Linked DNA regions of Chitinophaga caseinilytica. The protein of the gene in region 1 binds, or shares a complex with, the protein of each later gene. Links are inferred from orthologs where the notes say so. Each region holds a gene or a part of one and is shown on either strand. Other genes may lie near its edges.

Evidence for each region. The genes of interacting proteins can lie anywhere in the genome.
Region 2: the proteins of WJU22_RS15560 (region 1) and nuoI are in contact, whole or in part, in a crystal structure (PDB 6I1P), measured with the Thermus thermophilus proteins. The link is inferred for Chitinophaga caseinilytica from one-to-one orthologs. Residues at the interface, in WP_096411117.1 of Thermus thermophilus: Ala56, Arg57, Asn58, Asp59, Arg62, Phe63, Ala110, Ser113, Ser114, Gly115, Gly116, Met117, Asn119, Gln125, Asn126, Asp134, Val135, Tyr136, Val137, Pro138, Gly139, Cys140, Arg143, Glu145, Ala146, Ile148, Tyr149, Ala150, Met152, Gln153; in WP_096411123.1 of Thermus thermophilus: Val22, Thr23, Val24, Pro25, Tyr26, Pro27, Val31, Ala32, Leu33, Phe37, Pro64, Ala65, Asn94, Met95, Leu96, Arg97, Cys98, Ile99, Phe100, Phe119, Glu120, Met121, Ala122, Asp123, Tyr124, Glu125, Tyr126, Asp128, Leu129, Lys144.

Annotation. Positions count from the first base shown.
Region 1 is NZ_CP150096.1:3,797,489-3,805,536, reverse strand. Bases 3,028-5,954 are described here. They hold WJU22_RS15560 (NADH-quinone oxidoreductase subunit B family protein), read right to left. Parts: upstream 4,847-5,954; coding sequence 4,208-4,846; downstream 3,028-4,207. Other genes in these bases: WJU22_RS15550 (CBS domain-containing protein), read right to left, coding at 5,448-5,888; WJU22_RS15555 (NADH-quinone oxidoreductase subunit A), read right to left, coding at 4,827-5,270; WJU22_RS15565 (MBL fold metallo-hydrolase), read right to left, coding at 3,377-4,168. Also shown: NADH-quinone oxidoreductase subunit NuoF, read right to left, coding at 1-1,055; NADH-quinone oxidoreductase subunit NuoE, read right to left, coding at 1,057-1,521; WJU22_RS15545 (DUF4394 domain-containing protein), read left to right, coding at 6,294-7,088; WJU22_RS15540 (GMC family oxidoreductase), read right to left, coding at 7,188-8,048. UniProt on the Escherichia coli protein: NDH-1 shuttles electrons from NADH, via FMN and iron-sulfur (Fe-S) centers, to quinones in the respiratory chain. The immediate electron acceptor for the enzyme in this species is ubiquinone.
Region 2 is NZ_CP150096.1:128,467-133,912, forward strand. What follows is about bases 1-2,886. They hold nuoI (NADH-quinone oxidoreductase subunit NuoI), read right to left. Parts: upstream 1,760-2,886; coding sequence 1,241-1,759; downstream 1-1,240. Other genes in these bases: nuoL (NADH-quinone oxidoreductase subunit L), read right to left, coding at 1-389; nuoK (NADH-quinone oxidoreductase subunit NuoK), read right to left, coding at 412-729; WJU22_RS00560 (NADH-quinone oxidoreductase subunit J), read right to left, coding at 742-1,224; nuoH (NADH-quinone oxidoreductase subunit NuoH), read right to left, coding at 1,779-2,831; WJU22_RS00575 (2Fe-2S iron-sulfur cluster-binding protein), read right to left, coding at 2,840-2,886. In the rest of the region: more of WJU22_RS00575, read right to left, coding at 2,887-3,946; NADH-quinone oxidoreductase subunit NuoF, read right to left, coding at 3,986-5,344. UniProt on the Escherichia coli protein: NDH-1 shuttles electrons from NADH, via FMN and iron-sulfur (Fe-S) centers, to quinones in the respiratory chain. The immediate electron acceptor for the enzyme in this species is believed to be ubiquinone.

The DNA.
Region 1 (8,048 bases):
CAGGGAAGGCCTTCGCGGCAGGGTGTGCAGAAACCGCAGGATTCCTGTGCGAAGAAGTGCTCGAGGTTGTGTACGAACCCGACGGGACAGGTCTGATCGTCGAGCACCACCATCGTTCCCGTTCCCAAACGACTGCCTGCTGCGGCAACGCCGGCGAAATCGAGGGTGATATCCATGTGTTTTTCGATGAGGAAGTCGGTGGATGCGCCGCCCGGCAACACGCCCCGGAAACCGAAGCCGTTTTTCATGCCGCCGGCGTAATCTTCCATCAATTCGCGCATCGTGATGCCCATGGGGAGTTCCCAGGCGCCGGGTTTGTTCACGCGGCCGGAAACGCCGTAAATTTTGGTGCCGCCGTCGGCCGTTCTGCTCAGTGATTTAAACCAGTCTGCGCCTTTATTGACGATATGGGGGATGAACGACAGTGTTTCGACGTTGTTGACGATGGTGGGTTTGCCGAACAGTCCGGAGACTTGCGGGAACGGGGGTTTGGCGCGCGGCGTGGCGCGTTTGCCTTCGAGGGAATTGAGGAGCGCGGTTTCTTCGCCGCACATGTATCTCCCCACGCCCGTATGCAAATGCATTTCAAGGGAATACCCGGTGCCGAGGATATCTTTTCCCAGGTACCCCGCATCATACGCCTCCGCGATCGCCTTCCGCACAGCGATGGCCGCGTCTTTATACGCCCAGCGGAGGAACACGAACGCTTCGGTGGCCTGAATCGCGTACGCCGCTACGATCATCCCTTCCAGCAGCTGATGGGGATTGCCTTCCAGCAGCCATCTGTCTTTGAACGTTCCCGGTTCCATTTCGTCGGCATTGGCCACGAGGTACTTGGGGCCGGGAACGTCCATCGGCACGAAGCTCCACTTCATGCCGGTGCTGAATCCCGCGCCGCCACGGCCTTTCATGTTGGATTCCTTCACCAGTGCCGTCACTTCCTGCGGCTGCATATGGCGAACCGCCTTGCGCACGGCCTGGTAGCCGCCGATGGCCTCGTACTGGCGGATCTCCAGCGGCGGAAAGGTGATGTGTTGTGTGAGCGGTCGTTCCATATCAGGTATATTTTTCGAGTATGTCAGCTAATGCGGAAGGTTGCAGATCGCGGTAGGTATCCTTGTCGACCATCATCGCCGGCGCATGGTCGCAGGTGCCGAGGCAGGGATTGGGCAGCAGGGTGAAACGCCCGTCTGCCGTCGTTTGCCCGTACTGGATCTCCAGCAGCCGCGTCAATTCGGCATGGATGCCTTTGAGGCCCATCACGTAACAGCTGATGCTGTCGCACAACAGGATGATGTGCCGGCCAACGGGCTGGCGGAAGATGAGGTTGTAGAAGGTGGCCACGCTGTCTACCTCTTCCGCACTCATATCGAGGATATCGGCCACGTCGCGGATACTTTCGTCAGACACCCATCTGCGGTGTTCCTGGACGATCTTGAGGGCTTCTATGCAGGCGGCCTTTTTGATGGGCACCTGCCGGATCTCTTCCTCGATTTTCTCTTTTTCGGTCATCGATAGCATACAATTCGTTTTTACCGGTCAATGTCTGCCAGCACGTAATCCATGGCGCCGAGGATGGATAAAAGGTCGGCCACTGTATACCCGCGGCTGATGTACGGGATCATCTGCATATGTGCGAACGAAGGCGTGCGCACGCGCACCCGGTAGGGCGCGGTGTTGCCGTCGCTGGTGAGGTAATAGCTGTTCCATCCTTTCGTGGCTTCGGTGACGATCATGGCTTCGCCGTTGGGGATCACCGGGCCCCAGGAAACGTGGAGGAAATGATGGATGAGGGTTTCGATGTCCTGCATCGTGTATTGCTTCACCGGCGGTGTGGCCAGCGGATGATCAGATTTGTACGGGCCTTCGGGCATGTTGTTCAGGCATTGCTCGATGATGCGGAGGCTTTCCCACATTTCCTGCACGCGCACCACGGCCCGGTCGTAACAGTCGCCGTTCTGGCCCGTCGGGATGTCGAATTCATAGTGCTCATATCCGCTGTAGGGCCGCTTCTTGCGCATATCCCAATCCATCCCGCAGGCCCGCAGGTTGGGGCCGGTAGCGCCCCAGTCGATGGCCTCTTCCAGCGAAAAACCCCGATGCCCACCGTGCGCGCCTTGAAGATCGCGTTGCGCATGACCATCTTGTCGTACTCCTTCAATTTCTTCGGGAAGTATTGCACGAATTCGCGGACGAGCTTATCCCATCCCTGCGGCAGGTCCTGCGCCACGCCGCCGATACGGAACCAGTTGGGATGCATCCGCCCGCCGCAGACGGCTTCGATGATATTGAAGATCTTTTCCCGGTCGGTGAACATGTAGAACACGGGAGAAAGCTGCCCCACGTCCTGCGCGAAAGTGCCGTACCACACGAGGTGACTGGCGATGCGGAACAGTTCGCAAAGCATGACGCGGATCACTTCGGCCCGTTGCGGGATGTGGATGCCGGCCAGTTTTTCTACGGAAAGTAAGTAAGCGAGGTTATTGTTGACGCCGCCGAGGTAATCGATGCGGTCTGTGTAGGGAATGTAGGTGTGCCAGCTCTGGCGTTCCCCCATTTTTTCGGCGCCGCGGTGATGGAAACCGATGTCTGGCACGGCGTCTACGATATCTTCACCGGATAGCTGGAGAATGATCCGGAGCACGCCGTGGGTGCCGGGGTGTTGGGGGCCGATGTTGAGGAACATGAAATCGGAGTCGTCGGACTGCCGCTGGAGGCCCCATTCTTCCGGGTCGAACTGCAGGGCCTCCTGCTCCCTGTCTTCTTTTTCGGGAAACAATCGGAACGGCCCCATTTCGGTGGCCCGTGCGGGATGCTCCTTGCGGAGTGGGTGCCCCTCCCAGGTGGTAGGCATAAGAATGCGGCGAAGCAGGGGATGCCCATCGAAACGGATGCCGAACATATCGAACACTTCCCTTTCATACCAGTTGGCAGACGGCCAGATGTGGGTTACGCTGGGGGTGGACGGGAATTCGCCGCGGAGGGCTACTTTCAGGCGGAGGAAGGCATTTCGTTCGAAGGAAAAGAGATGGTAGACGAGGGTGAATTCGCAGGTGCCGTTGTACTTACTTTTACAAGCACGCTCATCGATGGCCGTGAGGTCATAGAGCATGCGGTAAGGTTGGTCCGCTTCACTGCGGAGGTACTCCAGTACAGGTACGATCTTCCCTTGTGGCGTCCAGATGGTGGGCGTCTCATCCCGGGTGAGCTGTTCATGGAACAGCTGCTCGCCGAACCGGGAGCAGAGGGCAGAAAAGATGCTTGCAGGCATGATGTGGGTTTTGTGTATCCATGCGCCTGGCTGCTGGCTTTTCCAGTCTGTTATACCCTTGCTTGAAATGAGCTGTTGGTCGCTATATCGGGTTTTGTATCAGTTTCAGATTCTTTCTTCCGGTTCATGCACCCTTATCGTTGCCTCTTCTCCTGCCGCCGCTGCGGCCCTTTGCGGATGCCCGCCGTGATGATGATGGTGGCCGATGAACTTCCGGCCGAATTTCATGCCTGCACCGTGCAGAATGCTTTTTCCGTGACCGAAACAGGCGATGTCGAAATCGAACGTCGCCAGCTTTTCGAGGCTGTGCCTCCCTGCTTCGAAGTCTTCGTAAAAGGTCGAATACCCCAGTCCGAAGAGATTGTCGCAGGCATCTGCCGCAAACAGCACATTCTTCGCCCCCGGGAAGAAAAAGGCCAGTTGCCCTTCGCTATGCCCCGGAATGTGCACCGCCTGAATCCCGCCGCCGATGGGCAGCCATTCGCCGTCTTCCAGCAACCGGTCTATCCGGAACGGCGTGATGGAACCGGGCGCCCCGGCAATGAACATCCGGTAAATGAGGCGGTTGACCAGCCCCGTGAAATGCGGACGTTCGGGCTTCGGGATGTACCCCGCTTCCACCCACTTCCTCTCGGCCGGATGCATGTATATCTTCGCACCCGTAATGGCCTTCAGGTCGGCAGCGCTGCCGGAATGGTCCGGGTGGCTGTGTGTCAGCAGGATGTTTTTCAGGTCATCCGGCTGCCGGCCGATGGATTGCAGCAGTTCCAAAATGAGGCCGCTGCTGTCGGGCTCTCCCGTGTCTATGAGCGTCAGCTTTTCATCGTCGATCAGAAATGCGTTCGACTTTCCCAGGTTCAGTTCATAGACATTCTCGGTGATCCTTCGGATACTCATGCAGTGTAGGTTTATAGGTTGCGGCGGACGGGATCCCTTTCAGATTTCGTCCGGCGTCTTGAATTCGGTCATATTCTGGCGCTTCTCGCGGAAGCGGTCTTTCATCGATTCTTTTTCGGGCCTGATCACGCCCTGGTCGCCGATCGTCCAGCTCAGGGGGCGCAGTTCCTTCCCGACTGATTCCTGCAACAGCAGCAGGCCGTGCATGAAGGCGTCGGGGCGCGGCGGGCATCCGGGCACGTATACGTCTACCGGTAAAAACTTGTCGACGCCCTGTACCACACTGTAAATATCATACATCCCGCCTGAATTCGCGCAGCTGCCCATAGAAATTACCCAGCGCGGTTCCATCATCTGTTCGTATAGCCGCTGGATGATGGGCGCCATCTTGATGAAAACGGTCCCGGCGATGATCATGACGTCTGCTTCGCGGGGCGTTCCGCGGATCACTTCCGCGCCGAACCGAGCGAGATCGTACTTGGGCGTCATCCCCGTGGCCATTTCCACGAAGCAGCAGGAAAGCCCGAAGTGGAAGGGCCACATGCTGTTTTTGCGGCCCCAGGCCACGAGGCGCTCTACGGAGGTGAGCATCACGCTCTGGCCCACGGAGTCTTCGGCCGAATAATTGCCGTTGCTGCGCGGCGCGGCTTCTTTCGGTTCAGTTAACCACCACTTCATGGCTATCGGTTTTAGGTTGAAGGGATGTGGACTTCATCTTCCGGAAGGCTTTCAGGATTTTCTTTCCATCAGGCCCGAAATCCAATGCGCCGTTCCGCCATTCGTAAATGAGCACGACGAGCAGAATGGCGATGAAGACAGACACGCCGATGAACCCCGCCCATCCGAGCTCTCCGAACGCGATGGCCCAGGAGATCACGAAAACGGTCTCGATGTCGAAGATGACAAACAACATGGCAACAAGGTAAAATTGGGACGGGAAGCGGAGACGCGCGGAGCCGGTAGATAAAATACCGGATTCATAAGCTTCGCCCGTAGAGCGGTCTTTATGGCGCTGGCCCAGCAGGTAGGACAGACCCAGGATCGCCAGTACCAATACAAGTACGATGGCGCCAAATACGAGAAATGGCCAGGTTGGGTGCATAACAGTCGTTTTATGGGTTCATCTGCGGATAATCCGGATGGGCGCTGGTGAGGGATCCTTTGCGGTTGTTGTATTGTAGCCAATCAAAATCCAACTCCTGGCACCGGGCAGATGCAGGCCATAAAACAATAAACAACGCCGGGGATGTGGCTGTCTGTAACTGTTGTAACTGATCCGTTAATGATGCGTGCCGGTAATATAGCACTCCAGGTTTTCAATGATGTGCTTCTGTTCGTCCATGATATATTTCACTACATCCCCGATGGAGACAATGCCGATGAGTCTTCCTCCGGCATCCACCACCGGCAAATGCCGGATTCTTTTATCGGTCATCTTACACATGCAGTTCTCGATCGTTTCGTCTTCCGAAACCGTGATCGGATGTTCTGTCATGATCTCGCGGATCGTGGTCTCTTTCGAAGCACGACCTTTCAATATTACCCGGCGCGCATAATCGCGCTCGGAAAATATGCCCATAAAATGATCTTTATCTACGACGGTGAGGGCGCCAACATTCCGGTCCACCAATACTTTAAGGGCTTCATAAACGGTGCTGTCCGGATGTACGGAGTAAACTGCGTGACCTTTGCCCACCAAGATGTCTCTGACTCTCCCCATGGTAAGCTCTATTTAAGTTTTAACAATAACGTGTGCGAAAAACCTACTTTAAGTTACCTTAATTAATTCGTAAAATCAAAAAGAAGCGGGAAAAAAGCCGTCAACAAATTTGTTTGCGCCCCTATTCCCGCTACCAAATAATCCGTTATACGTGTAAATTTTTAACCCGATGTTAATCCCCACTGCAACGGCCCTTCCGTTATTCCATCCGTGAACGCCCGGATACCGACGCAACAACCGTCTGATGCCGGTCAAACACCACAATTTCGTTGGTGCCGGATCGCAGCCAGGCGGCAAGGCAAAATTTCAATTCTATACCAAATGGTTCAAATTATTTTTGTACTATTTGGTATAAAATGTGATTTCGGGGAGCAATCCATTTCCAGAACGATTAACTCCTCCGTCATGAAATCCACTCCCCTTGCGGCTTCCGCCGTACTTTTCCTTTTATTCTCCTGTAGCAAAAGTGATAAAAAACGGGATCCCGAGCCCCTGAAACCCAACGCCTGGGCACTTACGACCGACCATAAACTCCTCGGCTTCCGGATCGAAGAGCCCGGTAAGATCATCACCAACCTCGCCATCACAGGCATTCCCGCCGGACAAACACTCGTCGGGCTGGACATCCGGCCGGCTGATGGACAACTCTACGCGTCTACACATACCCGTCTATACAAAATCAACAGGGAAACCGCCGCCACAACGTTGTACAGCACCAATACTTACGAATTCAAACTGTACAGCGAAGAACTGGGGATCGATTTCAACCCCGTCTCGGATTACCTGCGCATCGTCGGCAACCAGGACGAAAACGTCGTGATCGCACCGGAAGACGGCCACCTCGTCCGCGCAGATGGCGTCATCAATCCTACCGTGCTTACCATTACCGCCTCCGCCTATTCCAATAATTTCAAAGGCGCCACCAGCACTACGTTGTATCATATCACCACTTCGGGCACGCTGGTAAAACAATATGAACCGCCTACCGGCTACGTCAATGGCATCGGCCAGTTGGGCATCACCAATCTCAGCGTCATCAACGGTTTCGATATTTCAGGCAAGGATAACCGGGCATATGCCGCGCTCACGACCCGTGCCGATAATGTCACCAAACTCTACCGTATCAACCTGGCAACCGGTGAAGCTACCGATATTGCCACGTTCCCCATACACATCAGCGGCCTTGCGCTTGAGCTATAACCGTACTACCAGACTACTTCTCTTCCATATCCCCCTGCCTATGCCCAAAAAGAAAGGCCGGCAATGCGCCGGCCTTTCGTATGTACATCACTGTTATGACTACAAATTCTGTTTCTTCAGCTCGTTCACGCCATGGTCCACCGCACGCGCGGTAAGCGCCATGTAGGTGATCGACGGGTTTTGACAGGCCGATGAGCTCATGCACGCGCCGTCTGTGATGAACACGTTCTTTGCCGCATGCACCTGGTTGAAACCGTTGAGCACGGAGGTTTTGGGATCGCGGCCCATGCGCGCCGTCCCCATTTCGTGGATGCAATGGCCCGGAGGCGGCATATCATCACTACCGCCAACGTTCTTCAATCCTGCCGCTTCCAGCATTTCCTTCGCGCTTTCCAGCATGTCTTTGCGCATGGCCAGCTCGTTGTCGCGGAAGTTGCAGTCGATGTCCAGCGTGGGCAGCCCCCATTTGTCGGTTTTCGATTTATTGAGGCGCACGGTATTGTCCGCATACGGCAGATGTTCGCCCCATGCACCGATCCACATGCCCCATTCACCGGGTTCCGTATTATTTTCTTTCAGTTCGATGCCGATGCCGTCCATCGTTTGTTTTCGGCCGCGCCCGGCGCCGCCCTGGTAGCCGAATCCGCGCACATAATCCTTTCGGTTGGTATTGCCGCCGATATTGCGGAACCGGGGGATGTATATACCGTTGGCCCGCCGGCCGTAAGTGTATTGGTCCTGGAACCCGTCGAACGACCCGCCGGCGCCAACGCCGAAATGATGGTCCATGAGGTTGCGGCCCACCTGGTCGCTATCGTTGCCGAACCCGTTGGGGAAGCGGTTGCTGACGGAATTGAGGAGGATGGCGGTGGTACCGAGCGTGGAGGCGTTGAGGAAGATGATCTTTGCAGTGTATTCGATCACTTCTTTCGTTTCCGCGTCCATGATGCGCACGCCTTT
Region 2 (5,446 bases), 3.7 Mb from region 1 along the record:
ATGGAGAACACGAAGAGGTTGAGGTACGCGAAATAGCGTGCAAAACCTTCGTTCGGCTCGTCATGCATATAAGAGGTGGAGTAGATGTGGATCAGGGAGCCCACACCGGTGATGATCAGCAGGAACAAGGCGCTCAGCTGGTCTACCTGGAATGCGAAGGGGATGTGGAGGCTGCCTACGCTGATGAAATCGAACAGCGTAACTACCTGGGGCGTGAAGCCGGGCGTCCGCACTTCGAAGAAGATAAGCAAGCTGATCACAAAAGCTGCGACCACGCTGCCGCTACCTACGATGCCGGTGAGCGGCTTGGATAAATACCTCCTGCCCAATCCATTGATCAGGAAACCTAACAACGGTAAAAACGGTACCAGCCAAACAAGATGTATCATCGATCTATACTATTTTTTAATCCTAGTTTTTCAGTCTGCTGAGAATGTTGATGTCTACGGAATGGGTGTTCCGGTACATCATCACGATAATGGCGAGGCCCACGGAAACTTCCGCTGCGGCAACGACCATCACGAAGAAAACGAAGAGCTGCGCTGAGGCGGCGTCTATCCGCCCGGCGTCTACCCACATTTTGGAGAAAGCTACCAGCAACAGGTTCACGGCGTTGAGCATGAGCTCGATGCACATGAAGATGATGATGGCGTTCCGGCGCATCAGTACCCCCATGATGCCGATGCAAAACAGGGCGACGCTGAGAAAGATGTAATATTGAACGGGCATATCGAATGCGTTTTATTTCTTACCGATCACTACGGCGCCGACCATCGCGCTGAGGAACAGCACGCTGCTCAGTTCGAAGGGCACCACGTAAGAGGTGAACAATGTTTTACCGAGGTTTTGAACCAGGCCGATCTCCGTGTTGCCGCCGGGCTGGATGGCGGGGAGGCTCGCGTCGCGCAGGGCGGCTACGAGCACCAGCAGCAGCGCACCGCCGGAAATGGCGCCGGCGTATTTCAGCCAGTTGCGTTTCTGCGGCTCGATGTCGGCGTTGAGGTTCATCATCATCAATACGAAGAGGAACAGTACCATGATGGCGCCGGTGTACACGATGAGGTGAACAACGAACAGGAACTGTGCGTTCAGCATGATGTAATGGCCCGCGATGGCGACGAAGCAGGTGATCATGCAAAGCACGCTGTTCACGGGGTTCTTGCTCAGGATCACGCCCAGTGCGGATGCGATGGCGATCGCAGACAGCACTGTAAAGATTATCATATCGATTCCCATTGCCTTATTGGTTGTTTTCTTTGATTTGTTTTTGAGGATGGGGGATCAGCATGTCTTCCTTCCCGTAAATGAACCCTTTACGCTGGTAGTTCGCCGGCGCGAAGGTTTCAGACATGTAAACCGCCTGTTTCGGGCAGGCTTCTTCACAGAAACCGCAGAAGATGCAGCGCAGCATGTTGATCTCGTAACGCGCGGCGTATTTCTCCTCACGGTACAGATGCTCCTCGCCCGGCAGGCGCTCGGCCGCTTCCATGGTGATCGCTTCGGCAGGACAAGCCACTGCGCACAACCCGCAGGCCGTACAGCGCTCGCGTCCCATTTCGTCGCGGTTCAGGATGTGCAGCCCGCGGAACACGGGGCTGAACGGGCGCGTCTCTTCGGGATAGTTCACCGTCGCTTTCTTCTTGAAAAGGTGCTTCAGGGTAATGCCCATACCTTTCGCTATCGCAGGCAGATAAAGTTTCTCCGCAAAGGTCATGGGCCTCCTGTCTACCGGCGTTGCCCTGTTGGTTAAAGATTGCATATGATGAGTTTCTTGAAGTTTAAAAATTAAAACCATTCTCACGGAAAAGGATCACGGCGCCGGTAATGAGCATATTCAGCAATGCCAGCGGGATCAATACTTTCCATCCGAGCTTCATGAGCTGATCGTATCGGAACCGCGGGATCGTCCACCGCACCCACATAAAGAAGAAGATGAAGAATAACGTCTTGAGGAACAGCGCCGCAATTCCGAGGACCGTCAGCAGATTACCGTCTATCCCCAGTTTGTCCATGAAAGGGAAGGCGTATCCGCCCCAATACAGCGTGGCCATCAGCACGGAGCTGATGAACATGTTGATGTATTCGGCGAAGAGGTAGAAGCCCAGTTTCATGGATGAATATTCGAGGTGGTAACCGCCGTTCAGTTCGTTTTCCGCTTCGGGAAGGTCGAACGGCGTACGGTTGGTTTCCGCGAAAGAGCAGATGAGGAAGATGAGGAAGCCGATGGGCTGGAGGAACACGAACCAGATGCCTTCGCGCTGTTGCTCCACGATGTCTTTCAGGCTGAGGGAACCGCTGAGCATGAACAGGGCGATGAGGGCCAGGCCCATGGGCAGTTCGTATGAAATTACCTGCGATGCGCCGCGGCAGGCGGCCAGCAGGGAGAATTTGTTGTTGGATGCCCATCCACCGATCATGATGCCGTACACGCCCATGCCTACGACCATCATGATCCACAGTACGCCGATGTTGACGTCGGCGATCTGCAGGCTCACTTCACGGCCGGCGATGGTGAGGGTGTCTCCCCAGGGGATCACGGCGCTGGTGAGGCAGGCGGTGAACATGGCAAGCGAAGGGCCCATGATGAACAAAAAGCGGTTGGCGCTCGAGGGGATGATCTCTTCCTTGAAGAAAAGCTTGCCACCGTCTGCCAAAGGCTGCAGCAACCCGAACGGGCCTGCGCGGTTGGGCCCGCGGCGGTCCTGGATCCAGGCGGCCACCTTGCGCTCGCCCCAGGTGCTGTACATCGCCACCACCAATGAAATACCCAGCACTGCCGAAATCAGCAGCAACTTTTCTATAATGAAATACCAGTCAATTGTGAATTCCATATCTCGCTTTATTGATCGCCTTTTTTAGTCGGAAAATCGGTTGAGTGCGCCGGCCCTTCGATCTGGCTCAGGTCTACCTGCGGCATGTTCACCTCGCTCACCGAGTGGATGTCCATCAGCAACCGGGGGTTGCGGCCGTCCATCACTTTCATCACGGTTTCCTGGGGCTTATGCACACCCACGTAGTGGCCGGCGGTGATTACGCTGTGGCGCGAAATCTTGCGGGGGCCTTCCACGATCCAGTCTTTGATATCTTTTTTCTCGAAGCGGCAGGTATCGCAAATGAAGCCTTCCACTTCACCGTATTTGTCTTTGCGGGCGGTAACGCGGAAAATCTCGTCGCCACGCATCCAGAGCGCCACTTTGCCGCAGCATTTCGGATCGGAGCATTCGCGGTGGGCGTCTACCGGTTTGAGGAACCATACACGGTTCTTGAAACGGGCGGTACGGTCGGTGAGTGCGCCAACGGGGCAAACATCGATCACGTTGCCGATGAAATTGGTATGGTCGAGGGATGCGCGCATGTAGGTGCTGATCTCGGAAGCGTCTCCCCGTTTCAGGATGCCGTGGTGGCGCTTGTTGGTCAGCTGGTCTGCCGTGAACACACAGCGGTAGCAAAGGATGCAGCGCGTCATGTGCAGTTTGATATGTTCGCCGATGTCTTCCTTCTCGAAAGTGCGGCGCTTGAATTCGTACCGGGTGCCGGAAACGCCGTGCTCGTAGCTGAGGTCCTGCAGGTCGCATTCTCCGGCCTGGTCGCACACGGGGCAATCGAGCGGGTGGTTGATGAGGAGGAACTCTACCACGCCTTTGCGGGCGTCGAGCACTTCGGGGGAGGTGATGTTGGCCACTTCCATCCCGTCCATCACGGTGGTGCGGCAGCTGGCCACCAGCTTGGGCATGGGGCGCGGGTCCGCTTCGGAGCCTTTCGTCACTTTCACGAGGCAGGTGCGGCATTTACCGCCGGAGCCCTGCAGCTTGGAGTAATAGCACATGGCAGGGGGCACCACTTCGCCGCCGATGGTGCGGGCGGCGTTGAGGATGGTCGTTCCCGGTTCCACTTCTACCGTGATATTATCGATCTTGACCTTGAATAATTTCTTTTCTTCCGCCATTATTAAAAAGTAAAAAAGAAGAATAATGTTGTTTCCTTATCAGACAGCGGCAGCTACCGGCAGCGGGTCTGCGTAATGTGCCAGGCCGAAGTTGCGGCGCTGCGCTTCGTCGGGGTTCAGCACGTGCCATTCGAATTCGTCACGGAAGTGACGGATGGCGGCGGCCACCGGCCATGCGGCGGCGTCGCCGAGGGGGCAGATGGTGTTGCCTTCGATCTTGCGCTGAATGTCCCACAGCAGGTCGATGTCGCTCATTTTTCCTTTACCGTGCTCAATGTTTTTGAGCACTTTTTCCATCCATCCCGTTCCTTCGCGGCAGGGGCTGCACTGTCCGCAGCTTTCGTGGTGGTAGAACCGGGCCAGCGAAAGGGTGTGGCGCACTACGCACTGGTCTTCGTCCAGCACGATGAACCCGCCCGAGCCCATCATGGTGCCGGTGGCGAACCCGCCGTCGTTGAGGCTTTCGTACGTCATCATGCGTTTTTCGCCTTTGGCCGTGGTGAGCAGCAGGTTGGCGGGAACGATGGGTACGGAGGAGCCGCCGGGGATGCAGGCTTTGAGGCGTTTCCCGTTGGGGATGCCGCCGCAGTATTCGTCGGAGTAAATGAATTCTTCTACGGAAATGTTCATCTCGATTTCGTACACCCCGGGTTTATTGAGGTTGCCGCAGGCGGAGATGAGTTTGGTGCCGGTGGATTTGCCCGTGCCGTATTTCACGTATTCATCGCCCCCGATGTTGATGATGGGCACGATGGTGGCGAGGGTTTCCACGTTGTTTACCACGGTGGGGCACTGGTACAGGCCTTTCACGGCGGGGAACGGCGGTTTAATGCGCGGGTTGCCGCGTTTGCCTTCCAGCGATTCGATGAGGGCGGTTTCTTCGCCACAGATGTAGGCGCCGGCGCCGCGTTGCACGTAAATGTCGAGGTCGAACCCGGAGCCGAGGATGTTTTTACCGAGGAAGCCGTTTTTGTGCGCTTCGGCGATGGCTTCTTCGAGAATATCGGGGATCCAGGCGTATTCGCCGCGGATGTAGATGTAAGTGGTGTTGGCACCGAGGGCGTAGCTGGAGATCAGCAGGCCTTCGATGAGCAGGTGCGGGAGAAACTCCATGAGGTAACGGTCTTTGAAGGTACCGGGCTCGGATTCGTCGGCGTTGCAGACGAGGTAGCGGGGCACTCCTTCCGGTTTGGCCAGGAAGCTCCATTTCAATCCTGTGGGGAAGCCCGCGCCGCCACGGCCTCTCAGGCCGCTTTTCTTCACTTCTTCCGTCACCTGATCCGGGCTCATGCTCTTCAGGGCTTTTTCGGCAGCGGCATATCCGCCGTTTTTCCGGTATACGTCGAAATACCGGATGCCTTCTATATGCGCCTTGTCTAACAGTAATTTACGTCCCATTGTCTCGCTTTATATAAGTTGTTGCCTGGGCAACGTGATGTTTTTCGTTTGGTCGGCTTTCCGATCTTCCCTCCTCCCCCGTTGCGTCGCACACTTCGGCGG